One region of the Lysinibacillus sp. RS11 genome, then DNA from elsewhere that is predicted to be linked to it. Evidence: riboswitches for the same ligand, from Rfam matches in the RefSeq annotation. Region 1 holds a riboswitch; each other region holds the start of a gene.
What was found. Region 1 has a riboswitch for cobalamin ahead of AB9L17_RS10365 (ribonucleoside-diphosphate reductase subunit alpha). Riboswitches for the same ligand answer to the same signal wherever they lie in the genome.
Positions count from the first base shown of each region.

Region 2: another riboswitch for cobalamin. It lies ahead of AB9L17_RS22320 (FecCD family ABC transporter permease); the one in region 1 lies ahead of AB9L17_RS10365 (ribonucleoside-diphosphate reductase subunit alpha).
Region 3: another riboswitch for cobalamin. It lies ahead of AB9L17_RS11630 (ABC transporter substrate-binding protein); the one in region 1 lies ahead of AB9L17_RS10365 (ribonucleoside-diphosphate reductase subunit alpha).

Region 1 covers NZ_CP168124.1:2,053,223-2,058,001, forward strand. The annotation lists gene AB9L17_RS10335 (bifunctional adenosylcobinamide kinase/adenosylcobinamide-phosphate guanylyltransferase) at 1-59, shown strand, start outside; gene cobS (adenosylcobinamide-GDP ribazoletransferase) at 100-876, shown strand; gene AB9L17_RS10345 (histidine phosphatase family protein) at 849-1,448, shown strand; gene AB9L17_RS10350 (bifunctional adenosylcobinamide kinase/adenosylcobinamide-phosphate guanylyltransferase) at 1,397-1,789, shown strand; gene AB9L17_RS10355 (ECF transporter S component) at 1,902-2,399, shown strand; gene AB9L17_RS10360 (hypothetical protein) at 2,396-3,079, shown strand; cobalamin riboswitch at 3,190-3,375, shown strand; gene AB9L17_RS10365 (ribonucleoside-diphosphate reductase subunit alpha) at 3,538-4,779, shown strand, end outside.
Region 2 covers NZ_CP168124.1:4,323,587-4,328,365, forward strand. The annotation lists gene AB9L17_RS22295 (TetR family transcriptional regulator) at 1-274, shown strand, start outside; gene AB9L17_RS22300 (DMT family transporter) at 350-703, shown strand; gene AB9L17_RS22305 (DMT family transporter) at 703-1,017, shown strand; gene AB9L17_RS22310 (monooxygenase) at 1,115-1,423, shown strand; gene AB9L17_RS22315 (ABC transporter ATP-binding protein) at 1,602-2,399, opposite strand; gene AB9L17_RS22320 (FecCD family ABC transporter permease) at 2,405-3,451, opposite strand; cobalamin riboswitch at 3,606-3,764, opposite strand; gene AB9L17_RS22325 (biotin transporter BioY) at 3,937-4,533, shown strand; gene AB9L17_RS22330 (YdhK family protein) at 4,660-4,779, shown strand, end outside.
Region 3 covers NZ_CP168124.1:2,274,873-2,279,651, reverse strand. The annotation lists gene AB9L17_RS11640 (S9 family peptidase) at 1-305, opposite strand, end outside; gene AB9L17_RS11635 (precorrin-3B methylase) at 688-1,347, opposite strand; gene AB9L17_RS11630 (ABC transporter substrate-binding protein) at 1,402-2,397, opposite strand; gene AB9L17_RS11625 (hypothetical protein) at 2,525-2,668, shown strand; cobalamin riboswitch at 2,882-3,066, opposite strand; gene AB9L17_RS11620 (GTP-binding protein) at 3,390-4,779, shown strand, end outside.

The DNA of each region.
Region 1 (4,779 bases):
TTTCTATAGCGGATGAGGCGTATGAAATCAATTATGGAATCGTAAAGAAATGGAAATAATAAAACGCGCTTTGAAAATAAAAAGAAAGAAGGCAAGGCGATGAAAAATTTCTGGCAGAGCATACAACTTGCATTTCAATTTTTTACAGTTTTGCCGGTACATAAAGAAATTCCTTTAACCAAAGTAACCATTACGGGGATGTTCGCCTTTTTGCCGTGGATAGGGGCTCTGATGGGTACCATAGTGGCAGCGGTGATATATGCTTTAACAGAATGGACGACGAGCAGTGAAGTCTTGCTTTCCTTTATGATTGTTGGATTATTCGCTTTGTTTACGGGTGGTTTACATTTAGATGGTTTTATTGATATGGGGGATGCTTATTTTTCATATCGGGATCGTGAGAAGCGGCTTGAAATTCTAGATGATCCACGTGTTGGCGCATTTGGAGTGCTTGCAGTCTTATTTTTAGTGCTTGGTAAACTTGTTATTTTGCATGAACTATTTGTGCAGCATAAATTAGCTCTTTGGATGCTGATTTTTATTCCATTATTAACACGAGTGGGTATGAGTTTTTATTTTATGTCGCTACAGTGCTCAAAAGAAAAAGGGCTTGCCTACTTTTTTAAAACGCATATTAAGCCAGGATTACTTATCTGCTTTATGCTTATAACATTGGTAGTGGCGTATAGTAGTTTATTGATCGTAATAGGCTTTTCGTTTGTTCCGTTAGTGTTGATGGCTGTATTAGCGATTGCCTTTTTAGTCTTTCGACAATTTACAGTGCGCAACTTTGGTGGTGTTTCTGGGGATTTACTCGGTGCATCAATTGAAGGAATGGAGGTTGTACTGTGGGTGACGTTGTTATTGTGCGCTTAATGAGACATGCACCAACAAAGGAAAATTTAGAAAAACGATATATTGGCTGGATAGATTCTTCATTAGCCGATGTATCTTCACTGGCTATTGTAGATAAAGATGTCACGAAAGTGTATGGTAGCGATTTACTGCGCTGTAGAGAAACGGCCGCTCATTATTTTCCGAATGCAACTTACATGGCAGATAAAAGATTCCGAGAGTCGAACTTCGGAGAATTTGAAGGGCGAACATATGAGGAATTAAAATCTGATCGTCGTTATTGTGCATGGTTAGATGATCCAGTACAGTCACCGCCTCCAAAAGGGGAAGGTTTTGATGCATTTTGTGCGCGAGTCATTGAAGGATTTACAACGTTACCAAAAGGAGAAGACGTTTATCATCTTGTTGTGCATGGTGGCGTCATTCGAGCACTTCTTGTTGCATTTGCACCGACTGAGCAACCCTTTTGGACGTACCATACACCGCATGATAAAATGTTTTCTTTATCGTTTTCAAGAAAGGCTTGGGAGGAGGGGGCGAGATGCATGTCTTTATCGGAGGAGCTTATAGTGGAAAAACCGACTATGTCATGAATTTACTTGCAGATCAAAAAGTTGAGCTAGTAGATGGCTATGTACCTGATGACACTCCTAGCTGTGATGTACTGGTTATTAAAAACCTAGAGAAGTGGCTCGTGACACAAGATCTGGAGGATGATGAGGTCATTGTCAGAACCATTTTGACAAGACTAAAGACTCTTGAAGAAAATTGTGCACTCTATATAATTGTGACCGATATGGGACGAGGGGTTGTGCCGATGGAAAAACAGGCACGATTATTACGTGATACATGTGGGCGCTTGTACCAGGCATTATTTGCTGAAGCAGAACATGTCGTACGTATTTGGTACGGTATTGGGGAACAAATCAAATGACGTAGTTAGTCAGTTGAATGGGGTGCTCATCGTACACTTCCAAGCGCTCAGCCGAAACGGAAATTAACCTCACGCTATAATGAACAATGTTTAAAAGAAAAGAGGGAATGGAATGGATCGACAAAGATTAATGAAATTGACACTCGTTGCCATGGTAGCGGCAATTTGTGCAGTTGGGGCAGTTATTAAAATTCCAACACCATTTATTACAACTGCTGCACTGGACGCGGCTCCTGCATTTTTGAGCGTTGTATTTTTATCTCCAGTATTGGCTGGGGTTGCAGGGGCAATTGGGCATTTTATTACGGCCTTAACTTCTGGCTTCCCACTTGGACCACTCCATATTATTATCGCAGTAGAGATGTTTATCGTAGTATGGATCTTCGGGATTATGCATAATAAAGGAATGCATTTCTGGAAATGGCCTGTGGCACTTATTTTAAATGGCGTTGTGGCACCATTACCGTTTTACTTTATCATTAGTCCGGCATTTTATTGGGCATCTCTTACTAGTCTACCGTTGGCAACTCTAATTAATTTAGTCATCGTTGCAGTTGCAATGCCAATTTTATCTAAAGTATTTGTGCGTAAGGCAGGGCGATTACATTGAGAAATGCCATAAAAGTAGGGGAGCTGATTGCTACGACAGATAATGCCGCAGCAATTGGTGAAAAACCGCAAGATGTTGTGTCTGCCTCAGATCAACTCACGGCATACTTGACAGCACGTGTTACTTTTTTAGAGCAGCTTGCCGCAAATGCTTTACCTACACATGTCCTACTCGCTAATTTTTCAGGGGGTGTGGCATGGTCTCGCTATGTGGCAGGCATTCAGCAGGTTTTTGATGAAGCTGGTCTTATTTGTCCGCAAATAGACGGTAGCACTGAGTCCAATATGCCGACTGTACAATCTGGTTTGTCCATAACGATGCTTGGTGAACAGCAGCAACGTACACCCTATAAGCATGATCAGCTGATTTGGTACACTTATGGACTGCCGCTTGTAGGCAATGAAGTCCTTGCACAGCCTGAGGATGTCGCACAGCTACAGCCTATTTTTCAGGCATGGAAAGAGGAAATCGTGCAGCAAGTTTGGCCAGTTGGATCAAAAGGTTTGCAAGCAGAATTTACTCGACTTTTTGGCAATCAACAGGTCACATGTTCGTTAGATGTTGAGAAAACAGCTGGCCCGTGTGCAGTCATTTTACTTGGTGTACATCCAGAAAAAGAGCAGCTGGCACAAAAAATTTTTCTTAGAAATTTTGAGAAACTACGTAAAACTGCCTTGTAATTGGGCTTGCTTCGAGAAAAAGTAGTGCGTAATAAAAATCAAGGGGCAAAACGCCTATTGCAACAATAAACACCATATGTTAGATTTGTTTAGGAGTTAAAACACTATATATAGTATTTTGAACAAGAGGTACCAATATGGTTTAAAAGGGAATTCGGAAAAGAGCATCTTAAGCCGAAGCTGTCCCCGCAACTGTAAGTGCTGACAAATGATGCAGAGGCCACTGTTAACAATGGGAAGGCGATCATTTGGAGGAAGCATGAGCCAGGAGACCTGCCGATTTGTTCAAGACAGCGACACATTCTTCGGGGATTGAGAAGTGGAGGCGAGAGATTTGTTCACTTCTGTGTGTGCATGTCCTTCATTTCCATTTCCGATTTTACAGCGATCACGCAACCGATAGAGGATGCGTGATCGCTTTTGTGTTGTCTGGAGATAGAAAGGGAGAGTATGTGTATATGACAATTCAAATCGAACAGCAAATTGCTAAGCTAAAGAAAAGTTACACGGAGGATGAACTTGAAAGTTTTGTAAGGTTATCGGATCGATGGCTACGAAAAAATGACAATGCCACATTTGAGGCATGGGCGGATGCGATGATTTTACAAACGCTTAGCCTAATTGATGAAGAGGAGCCATATTGGACATTTGTTGCAGCGCAAATTTATTTAGAAAAATTATATGACCAATTTGCAATGCGCCGCGGTGTTTCTGTGAAAGATGTTTATCAGGTTTTCCCAGCACAATTAGCACGCTATACAGAGGCTGGTTTGTATCATGAAAGTTTAACAACAAAATATAGTGAGCAGGAGCTTCAGGAACTTGCTTCATATTTAGAACAAAGTCGAGATGAGTTGTTTACATATATTGGCTTAAAAACATTAATGGACCGTTATGTTGTTCGTGATTATACGAAAACACCTGTCGAGTTACCACAGGAACGTTGGATGGTCATTGCGATGACATTGATGCAGGATGAAACAGAAAATCGTTTACAAAAGGTGCGAGAGTCTTACTGGGCAATGAGTAATTTATATATGACTGTTGCCACACCAACATTATCGAATGCAGGGAAAACACATGGACAGCTATCTAGTTGCTTTATTGATACAGTAGATGATAGTTTACAAAGTATTTATGACACAAATACAGATGTCGCAACATTATCTAAGTATGGCGGCGGTATTGGTGTTTATATGGGCAAAATTCGTAGCCGAGGCTCATCTATTAAAGGTTTTAAAGGTGCATCAAGTGGCGTTTTACCATGGATTAAACAGCTTAATAATACGGCAGTTTCGGTCGATCAGCTTGGGCAACGACAAGGAGCAATCGCGGTCTATTTAGATGTTTGGCATAAAGACGTCTTTACGTTTTTAGATTTACGTTTAAACAATGGGGATGAGCGTTTGCGTGCCCATGATATTTTCACAGGGCTATGCTTACCGGATTTATTTATGGAGACAGTTGAGGCACGTGGGGAATGGCATTTATTTGACCCACATGAAGTACGAGAGGTCATGGGCTTCTCATTAGAAGATTTCTATGATGAGAAAAAAGGTGACGGCTCTTTCCGTACAAAATATGCAGAATGTATCGCCAATCCTTTATTAAGCCGTGAAGTCGTACCAGCGATAGATATTATGAAACGTATTATGCGCTCACAGCTTGAAACAGGCGTGCCGTTTATGTTTTATCGTGAT
Region 2 (4,779 bases), 2.3 Mb from region 1:
TGGTATTGCACAAACTGAGCATTTGAAAGAGTGGGAAAATATCTATGCTCCCTATTATGCATGGATGGATGATTTTTTATTACAAGCTCAACAACAAGGAACGATACGTGCTTCGATAGATACTTCACGGTCTTCCAAGCTCATTATAGGTTTAATCGAATCTGCAGCTGAACAAGTTTATTTGTTTGATGATTGCAAAGATGCAACGATGAAACTTGTTAAGCTCGAGCTCCTTGACTTTTTACACCATGCACTTGGCCTACGTCACCCATAAGTGACGTTCTCTTTTACATTAAAAATGACTGAATGTCAGTCATTGAAAACTATCACGTGAAAGGAATCTCTAATTATGCAAAAAGATTGGATATATGTTGGATTAACTAGTTTGTTTGAATTGTTTTGGATATTTGGTTTTAATGTTGCCGACTCTTGGTGGCATTGGGTTATTATCGTGTCCTTAATTGCGTTGGATTTTCATTTCTTATCGAAGGCTTGTGAAAATCTACCTACAGGAACTGTTTATGCGACTTTCGCTGGGGTCGGTACAATTGGTACTACATTAATGGACATTTTTATTTTTGACGGTGAATTTAATGCTATTAAAGGAATTTTCATTTTCATTATAGTACTGGGTGTTATTGGTCTTAATTTAGCTGATAACCCTTCAAAAGATCATGCTGAAAAGAAAGGAGCTAATGCATAATGGGTTGGTTACTTGTTTTATTAGCTGCAATTTCAGAAATTATCGGTGTTGTAGGTTTACGCTTTTATAGTCAGGAAAAAACTATACGTAATTTATTAATATATGCGGGCGGCTTTGGAATGTCCTTTGTGCTTTTGTATACATCCTTTAACTATTTACAGTTAAGCATTGCCTATGTAGTCTGGGTTGGAATTGGTACAGTTGGTGCTGTTCTCGTAAATATTATATTCTTCGGGGAGTCTAAAAATATGAAGAGGATTATTAGTATCATTGCTATTATCATTGGTGTGGCAGGATTGAAAGCAGTATCTTAATTTATTTGACTCCTATTCTTTGTATTATGGACCAATATTGGAAATTTACTTTTCGTTATAATTACTATATAAATGAAGAGAAAAGGAGTTTTGCTGAATGGTTTATTTGTTACAAGTTGATTTTACAATGGACGGTCCTTTTGGTGATGAAATGTCTGAAGGATTTAAAGATTTAGCTCATAGCATTAATGACGAACAAGGAATCATGTGGAAAATTTGGACTGAGGATACGGTAGCTAAAGAAGCTGGTGGTGTTTATTTATTCGAAACGAAGGAAAGCGCAGAAAAATATTTAGCCATGCACTCTGCTCGATTAACAAGCTTTGGGATAACAAATATTCGTGGTAAAATTTTTGAAGTTAATGAAGCTTTATCTTCTATTAACAATGGTCCTATCCATAAATAACAGGCGTATCTGTTATTACAGACACACCTCATAGCGATAATGGACAAGAAAATCTTTGTGAATGTTATTGCGCTTTAAATAAGGGTGGTTTCTGTTCCAAACTATTCGCTTTCGCACAAAAAACATCTGCGCTCAGTCGGAACGGAAATCACCCCTCGTTTTGCCGAAGAACCGTACTTTATTTATGTAGTTTTAAAGCTTTCTTCGTAAATTGCTCTGAGACATACGTTAAATAAGGCTTCCCTGTAAGTGGATGTGTTTGAATATCAGCGTAAACACCAAAAACATCTTGTAATAATGCTGGTGTAAGTACTTCTTCTGGTGTTCCAAAATTGACAATTCGCCCTTGCTGTAAAACATAAATTTGATCACAATACATAGCTGCAATGTTTAAATCATGTATTGCCGCAACAACTGTTAAATGTAGGGTTTGAATTAGATCCATTAGCTGCAATTGATGCTGAATATCTAGATGATTTGTTGGCTCATCTAAAATAAGCATCTGTGCTTGCTGAGCGAGGGCACGGGCAACCATCACACGCTTTTTTTCTCCGCCTGAAAGAGAACTAAAGCTACGTTTCTCTAAATGAGCAATTCCTGTTTGATCTAGTGCATTTTTTACAATTTGAAAATCTCGTTCCTGATCAAGCTCAAATAGTTTTTTATGTGGTGTTCTTCCCATACTGACTAAATCATGTACGGTAAAATCGAATACGACCGGCGTTTCTTGACTCACTACTGCTAAATTTTTCGCAATACTTTTACTCGATTGCTTTAAAATATCCTGTTCATTTAATAAAACTGTTCCACTTTCTGGTTTTAATAAACGATACATATTCTTTAATAGCGTTGACTTCCCACTACCATTTGGACCGATTAACCCAACAAATTGTTTTTCCTTTATTTGTACACTTACTTCATGTAATATGCGCTCATCAGAAATGGAGAAAGATACTTGTTTCGTCTCTAATGTCATATGCTTTAATCCCCTTCACCGAAAGAATAATTGTTACGACGTAGTAGCCAAATGAAAAACGGCCCTCCACAAAAAGCTGTGATAATTCCAATTGGCATTTCTTCAGGGGCAATTATAATCCGAGCAAGTGCATCTGCCCACACTAAGAAAATCGCCCCAAACAAAGCACTAATCGGTATGACATATTTATGGTTTGAACCTACGATCAGCCGTACAATATGCGGAATGATTAAGCCAACAAATCCGATTGAACCACTTACTGCGACAAGCACACCCGTTAATAACGATACTAATAAGATAAGCTGTATTCGAAATTGTTGTAAGTTAACCCCTAATGTAACCGCTGCTTCTTCCCCAAGAAGTAATAAATTTAAGCTTCGATAATGGAGCCATAACAAGGCAAATACCACGATAAAAATAACTGTAGGAATTAAAAGATTACTCCACTTCGCACCCGCTAAGCTTCCTAGCATCCAAAACATAACTGCCTTCATTCCGCCCTCTTGCTTCGACGTCATTAATATAAAATTTGAAATAGCAGATAAAATAAACGACACCGCCATCCCTGAAAGTAAAAGTCGAAAGACAGAAACTCTACCGCCAACACATGCTAAGAAGAAAACTAACGCCATTGCTGTCAGAGAACCTATAAATGCAGATACGGAAAGAGCATAAACGCCAAGAAATGAAAAAGCACCTAAAATGATGACAGCTGTGGCCCCAACCGTTGCACCAGAAGATATCCCTAAAATATATGGTTCGGCAATTGAATTACGGACAAGAGCCTGAATAGCTGCTCCTGCAATTGCCAACCCTGCTCCAACAATAGCAGCGAGCAATACACGCGGAACTCGTATTTGCCAAATAATAATTTCCTGTGAACGACTCCAATCTTGCTCGATTGAGTTTTGTACAATTGGTATTTTGGAAAGGATAACCTTCCATACGTGAATTGGCGTCACAGAAACCGATCCAACCATTATGGCAATTGTCATTGAAATGATTAGTACTAAAAGAAGAGTCATTGATAGTAGCATAATTTTTTTATTCATCTGTTTATTAACTCCTAATCATTAATAATAGACTTAATGAAGATAAAAAAAGGGTATTCCATGCAAAATACGCATAGAAATACCCTAGATTAAACAAAGTCAGAAAGATTCCCTTCTACTATTGTCCGTAATCGCTTTCATCCTCGTGGGCATTACAGATATTCGCTAATTGGCAGGTCTCCTGGCTTCGAATCAATGTCCCTATGATTGCCTTCCCATTCTAGAACAGTGGCCTAAATGCGTCGGATTTGCACCGACTTCCCTTTTAAGTGACACTTTTACAAGATGTCACACCATTTGCATCTGATATTTTAAAATTATGACGATTCTATCATATATTTTAATAGTTAGTCTATTACTAGTAATTATTTATCAAATTATGAAGGATAAACATTTTGTGTTAACCTATATAAAATATTAGGTTGACACAAAATGTTTATTTTTTTACACTATTATTATCAATATTACTTATTAGGGGTGAAATAATGACAACAGTAGCGGAACACTCGCATCACAAATTAAGAACAGTAGATATTGCTTATATTGGACTATTTTCAACATTGATGATGATTGGCGCTAATATTACTTCCTTTGTACCTTTTATGGTTGTTGGTGGCGTACCCATCACGCTACAAACATTTTTTGCTATATTAGCAGGACTTATTCTTGGCAGTAGAAAAGGTGCACTCGCTTGTACTGTTTATATGTGCATAGGTTTAGCAGGCGCCCCTGTATTTGCACGTTTCAGTGGGGGCTTTGGACAAATTTTAAGTCCTACATTCGGTTTTATTGTTACTTTTATATTAGCTGCATATGTTGCAGGGCTTATTGTAGAGCGCAGTGGAACGAAAAAAAGCTATGTAATTGCTGCTTTAATTGCAACAGCCATTAATTATTTACTTGGGACAAATTGGATGTACTTCGCCTACAAGTTATGGGCTAGTGCTCCAGAAGCTTTTTCTTATAAGATGGCATGGCTTTGGATGATGCCTCCATTACCAAAGGATATTATTTTAGCGATATTTGCCGGTATTTTTGCATACCGTCTACAAAAAATAGTAAAAATAATTCCTGTTAAATAACGTAAGCCCTTCTTTAGTTTAATGCTAAAGAGGGCTTTTTGTTTTAGGAATCCTATATGAATGCTGTCCACAATTTCTGCACATTTATTTGCTACATTAAGAGCAAATAGTGAGGAGGAATATAATATGTTATTCAAAAGAAAGTGGTCAATTGGCTTAATAGCAGCAGTAGCTTTACTAACATTATCGGCTTGCTCTGCCGATACAACTAAGTCAGAAGCCGATTCAAAAAATAACATCGAAACT
Region 3 (4,779 bases), 220 kb from region 1:
GCCTCTCCACCTGTTTTAGAAAGCACAAAAATTTGTGGTTTGCCATTTCTCGTTGACACAAACGCGATTTTACTGCCATCTGGAGACCAAATAGGTGAATTTGTTTTATCTTCACCAAATGTCCATTGTTGAGGAATTTTTTCATCCAAGTTTATGTAATATAAATTAGACACATAGTCTTTTTTCTTGTCGTCGATATAAGTCCCTACATAGACTACTTCTGTTCCATCAGGTGATACTTGTGGATCTGCCACTGATTTTAATTGATATAGATCTTCCGGTTTAATCCCTTGTTTGGATGTCATATTTTCCCGCCCCTTTTTGTTAATTGCATTACATAGTACAATATTTCGACGCCCTAAGTATTATTCCTCCTTATAAACAGAAAATTTTTAAAATTACCCGTGTTATATCTTATTTGAGATGTTTAAAAACATACACTGAAAAAAAGTAGCTGCTTCGCAATAATGACGAAGATCTACGGATATAATTTATTTCAAAGTATGCAACTTTTACCTAAACGCTCTCCTATTACTAATACTTGAGAAATAGCTTCACGAGGAGATGAACATATTGGTGCTGGATTATTGTCAAAAATACCATGAAAGTTGGCTCGAGTATTCCAATAGAAGAAACAAAAAGATGGTCTAAAACTCAAAAAAAGTAGCGTGTTTTATCATCACTTTTTTACATTTTCCAATACTCAGCAGAATTTGTTCTGCGATAAAATTTATAAAAAGGTTCATTCGGACGAGCATGCTCATTATAGAGTCGAATGATTTCATGAAGTAAACTTTCAATACGGTCAACTGCCACCCTTTTAGCAAAGAGCGTCCCAGCTTGCGCATTTGCCCCCATTGGCACCGCCCCTAAATAGACATCAAAGCTATCTTTTTGATAAACAAGGCCAATATCATCATACACTGCATTGTAGCAGGCAGAGGCACAGCCATTTACGTTTAAACGTAATCTTGTAGGGACCAATATTCCTTCTAATGAATGAAATAGCTGTTCAGTAATCGGTGCTGCCTCCATCTTATCCCCATCACAGAAATCGCAAGCCTTCATCACAACAATTGGTCCTTGCTTTGCCACATACAGGCCAGCATCTTGTAGCTCCTTAGTCGTATCTGCTACATCTACTGTCGGAATAGATAATAATATACTGTAAGAAGAGGAGTATTTGATCGCACCAATTTCTCCTACAACCTTTGCCATTGCTTGAAATTGTGCAGGGGTATAATGTTTATTAATAATACCCGGGCTAACTGCAAGACGTGTAAACTCTCCATTATGATTTAGCTTTTCAAATGTTTTGTCCGGTATATTTTTACAAAATGCATTCATTTATAACTCTCCTTATAAAAAAAGAACTAGCAAGTCGCTAGCTCCTTATTTAGTCTAAAAGTTTTCAGGGTAAAAGCCTTTTGCTAAAATTTGAATAGCTTCTGCAGCACGAACCCCTTCTGATGCAGCAGAAAGCGGTAAGATCACAAAGTGTTCATTTTTAACAGCTTCCATTTCTTTTAAGGCAGGATCATTTTTTAAGAAGTTAATTTTTTGTTCCGCCTTTGTTTCTCCGTAATCAACAACAACAACGACTTCTGGATTACGATCTACTGCATCTTCTTTTGATACCGTAGTCCATCCTGATTCCACATCACCAAAAATATTTTTACCACCAGCAATCGTCACAAGCTCATTCATAAAGTTTTGTCCAGCAGTAAGGACATCTTTATCACCACTATCAAACACTAATACACGCAGTTCTTCCCCATTTTGTGGTAATTTCGCACGTACAGCTTCTACATCTTTGGTCATTTGTTCAATTAAAGCATCTCCACGTTCTTCGACACGGAATATTTTTGCGATATTTCGGATATCTGTGAAAATATCTTCTAATGTTGGTTTCGTCATACTTGAGGCTGTATGTAAATAAGTGTGAATCCCTAATGCCTCAAGCTCTTCCTGTGTACCAACACCTTTCTCTCCAAAGGCGCTTTTCCAACCGCCGTATAAAAAATCTGCTTCTGCATCAATAACCTGTTCCTTTGAAGGATACTGTTTAGCTAACACAGGCACTTTATCGTAGGCAGCTTGTAGGGGCTCATAAATATTGTCATCTAAATAGGCGGTACCTACCATAGAATCTTCCAAGCCTAATGCCAACATAATTTCTGTTACATGTTGATTTAAGCTAATCGCTTTTTTGGGTGCTTCTGTATACACTTGTGTCGTTCCATTATTGTCAATTGTGATCTCTGTCTTGTCAGTTTGTGCAGGCTCTACCTTCTCACCTTGTGCAGCTGATTCTGATTTGTCCTTTGCATTACATGCTCCTAGAATAGCGATTATTGCTATTGCAAAGACAAGCCACAAGCTTTTCCATTTTTTCATGTCCTCGTCTCCTTTGTGTCAAATATATAGAAAGAAATCCCTTGACTTCCTCGCTACTGAATGATCAATTATGACTCGGCATAATTGCGTCCGGATTCGGCTTTGTGCTTAGGCCAGCAGATGTTTTTTGTGCGAAAGCGCAGTGCTAACGGAGCGTCAGCAACAAATGTTTTTTGTGCGAAAGCGCAATGCTAACGTAGTGTCAGCAACAGATATTTTTTGTGCGAAAGCGAAGTGTCAGCAAAAGGGTTTTAACTGCGCGAAAGCGTAGCGGCAGCGGCAACACAGCACCGATGCAGGTCAGTTAGCCGTTATCGCAACGATGCTGTGGTTTTAGGCTAACATCCCCTAAGACCACCTTACCGAATCCACACCCGCTAAACATAAGTTAAAAAGGGCATAAAAAAACCCCTTGTTTCCAAGAGGTTCGCATAGTGAAAGATGGGTTCTACAACCTATTCACTAGCCCCATCCTCGTGGTTTAAGCAAAGATTACATATTGGCAGGTATCCTGGCTTAGGTTCATCATCTATACGCCTTCCCATAGCATGGCTACAGTGGCATCTTGTATAGACTCCCCATTTACAGTTGCGGGACAGCATCGGATTCGCACCGATTTCCCTTTTAAGCAAATGACAAATCATTTGCACCAATACATCTATTATTTTTTTAAAATGATATTGCTAGACTAGCAGAAGAAATTTATGTTCGCAATCTCTCGAAAAAATCGAAAAATAAGTATTATGAATATAGTAGCACTATTTCGACATAAACACTAACTATTTTACATGAAATATTTTTGTCCCACATAACTAGCAGACAGCCAAGAAGTTTAACGGAAGATTAACAGCCCGGAAATGCCCGATTACTTTGGGGCAACAGGGTGTTCCTCTACGAGTTGGGGTGGCGAAACCCTCACTGATTAGTAGTCTTTACTTTATTTTATTTCTGTTACAATGATATTGGACGAAAAAAAGAAACGAGGATTTTTTATGCATAAAACAATTGGTGTACTCGCTCACGTCGATGCAGGAAAAACAACATTTTCTGAGCAGTTACTATTCCATACAAACAGTATTCAAGCCCGTGGTCGAGTTGATCATCAAGATACATTTCTAGATAATCATGAACTCGAGCGTCAGCGAGGCATTACTATTTTTGCGGAACAAGGTCGCATGACGATTGGAAACGATACATATACGTTAATCGATACACCTGGGCACGTCGATTTTTCGCCAGAAATGGAACGTGTTATTCGTGTTATGGATTATGCCATCATTGTTATTAGTGCGGTCGAAGGAGTACAAGGTCATACTGAAACCGTGTGGCAACTTTTACGCAAATATCATGTCCCTACCTTCTTCTTTATTAACAAAATAGATCGTGAAGGTGCAGATGTCGAAGCCGTTATGACACTGCTTCAAAAAGACTGCTCTAAGGATGTACTATTAGTAGATGAACCGCTCCGTTCTGATTATGTTTCCAATCACATGATGGAGTGGCTTGCTGAGCGTGATGAGCAGCTTCTCGATGCTTTTCTTAACGAGACGTTGGATAGCGTTAACTGCCTGACTCATATACAAGCGATGATTAAACAGGAAAAGGCCTTTTTATGTTTTACTGGCTCTGCCTTAAAAGATACTGGGATAAAAGAATTCATTTCACAGCTCCCTCTACTTACTGAGACACATTTTAACAACAATGGAACGTTCCAAGGAGAAGTATTTAAAATTCGTCATGATGGACATCAACGCTTAACTTTTATGAAGGCATTACAAGGAACTCTGCGTGTTCGTGATGAATTTTCGTTTGGAGATCTAACTGAAAAAGTGACGGAAATTCGATTATATAATGGAAATCGCTATGAAACAGTCCAAGAGGTTGAAGCTGGGGAGATTTTCGCAGTCAAAGGGCTAAGTCTCGAAAACATCGGTGATATCATCGGTAGTACGACTAACCCGCAGCCCTATGAGTTAGTACCGACCTTGCAAGCAAAAGTCCAATATGCAGGCGATCAGCATATAAAAGAAGTGTTAAAAATTTTCCGTATCCTTGAAGCCGAAGAACCAACTTTACGCGTCGTATGGCATGAAAAATTTCAAGAGATTCATGTCCATATTATGGGCGTCATCCAGCTCGAGGTGCTTGCCGAAGTCCTTCACAAACGTTTCTCACTAGCTGTCTCATTTGGTGAGCCACAAATTTTATATATGGAAACAATCGCCTCAACTGTAACAGGCTACGGCCATTTTGAGCCATTAAAGCACTACGCCGAGGTACATTTATTGATGGAGCCAAACACACGTGGTGCTGGCATTACATTTGTCAATGCATGCCATGCGGATGATTTATCGGTTGGCAATCAGCGACTCATAGAAAAAC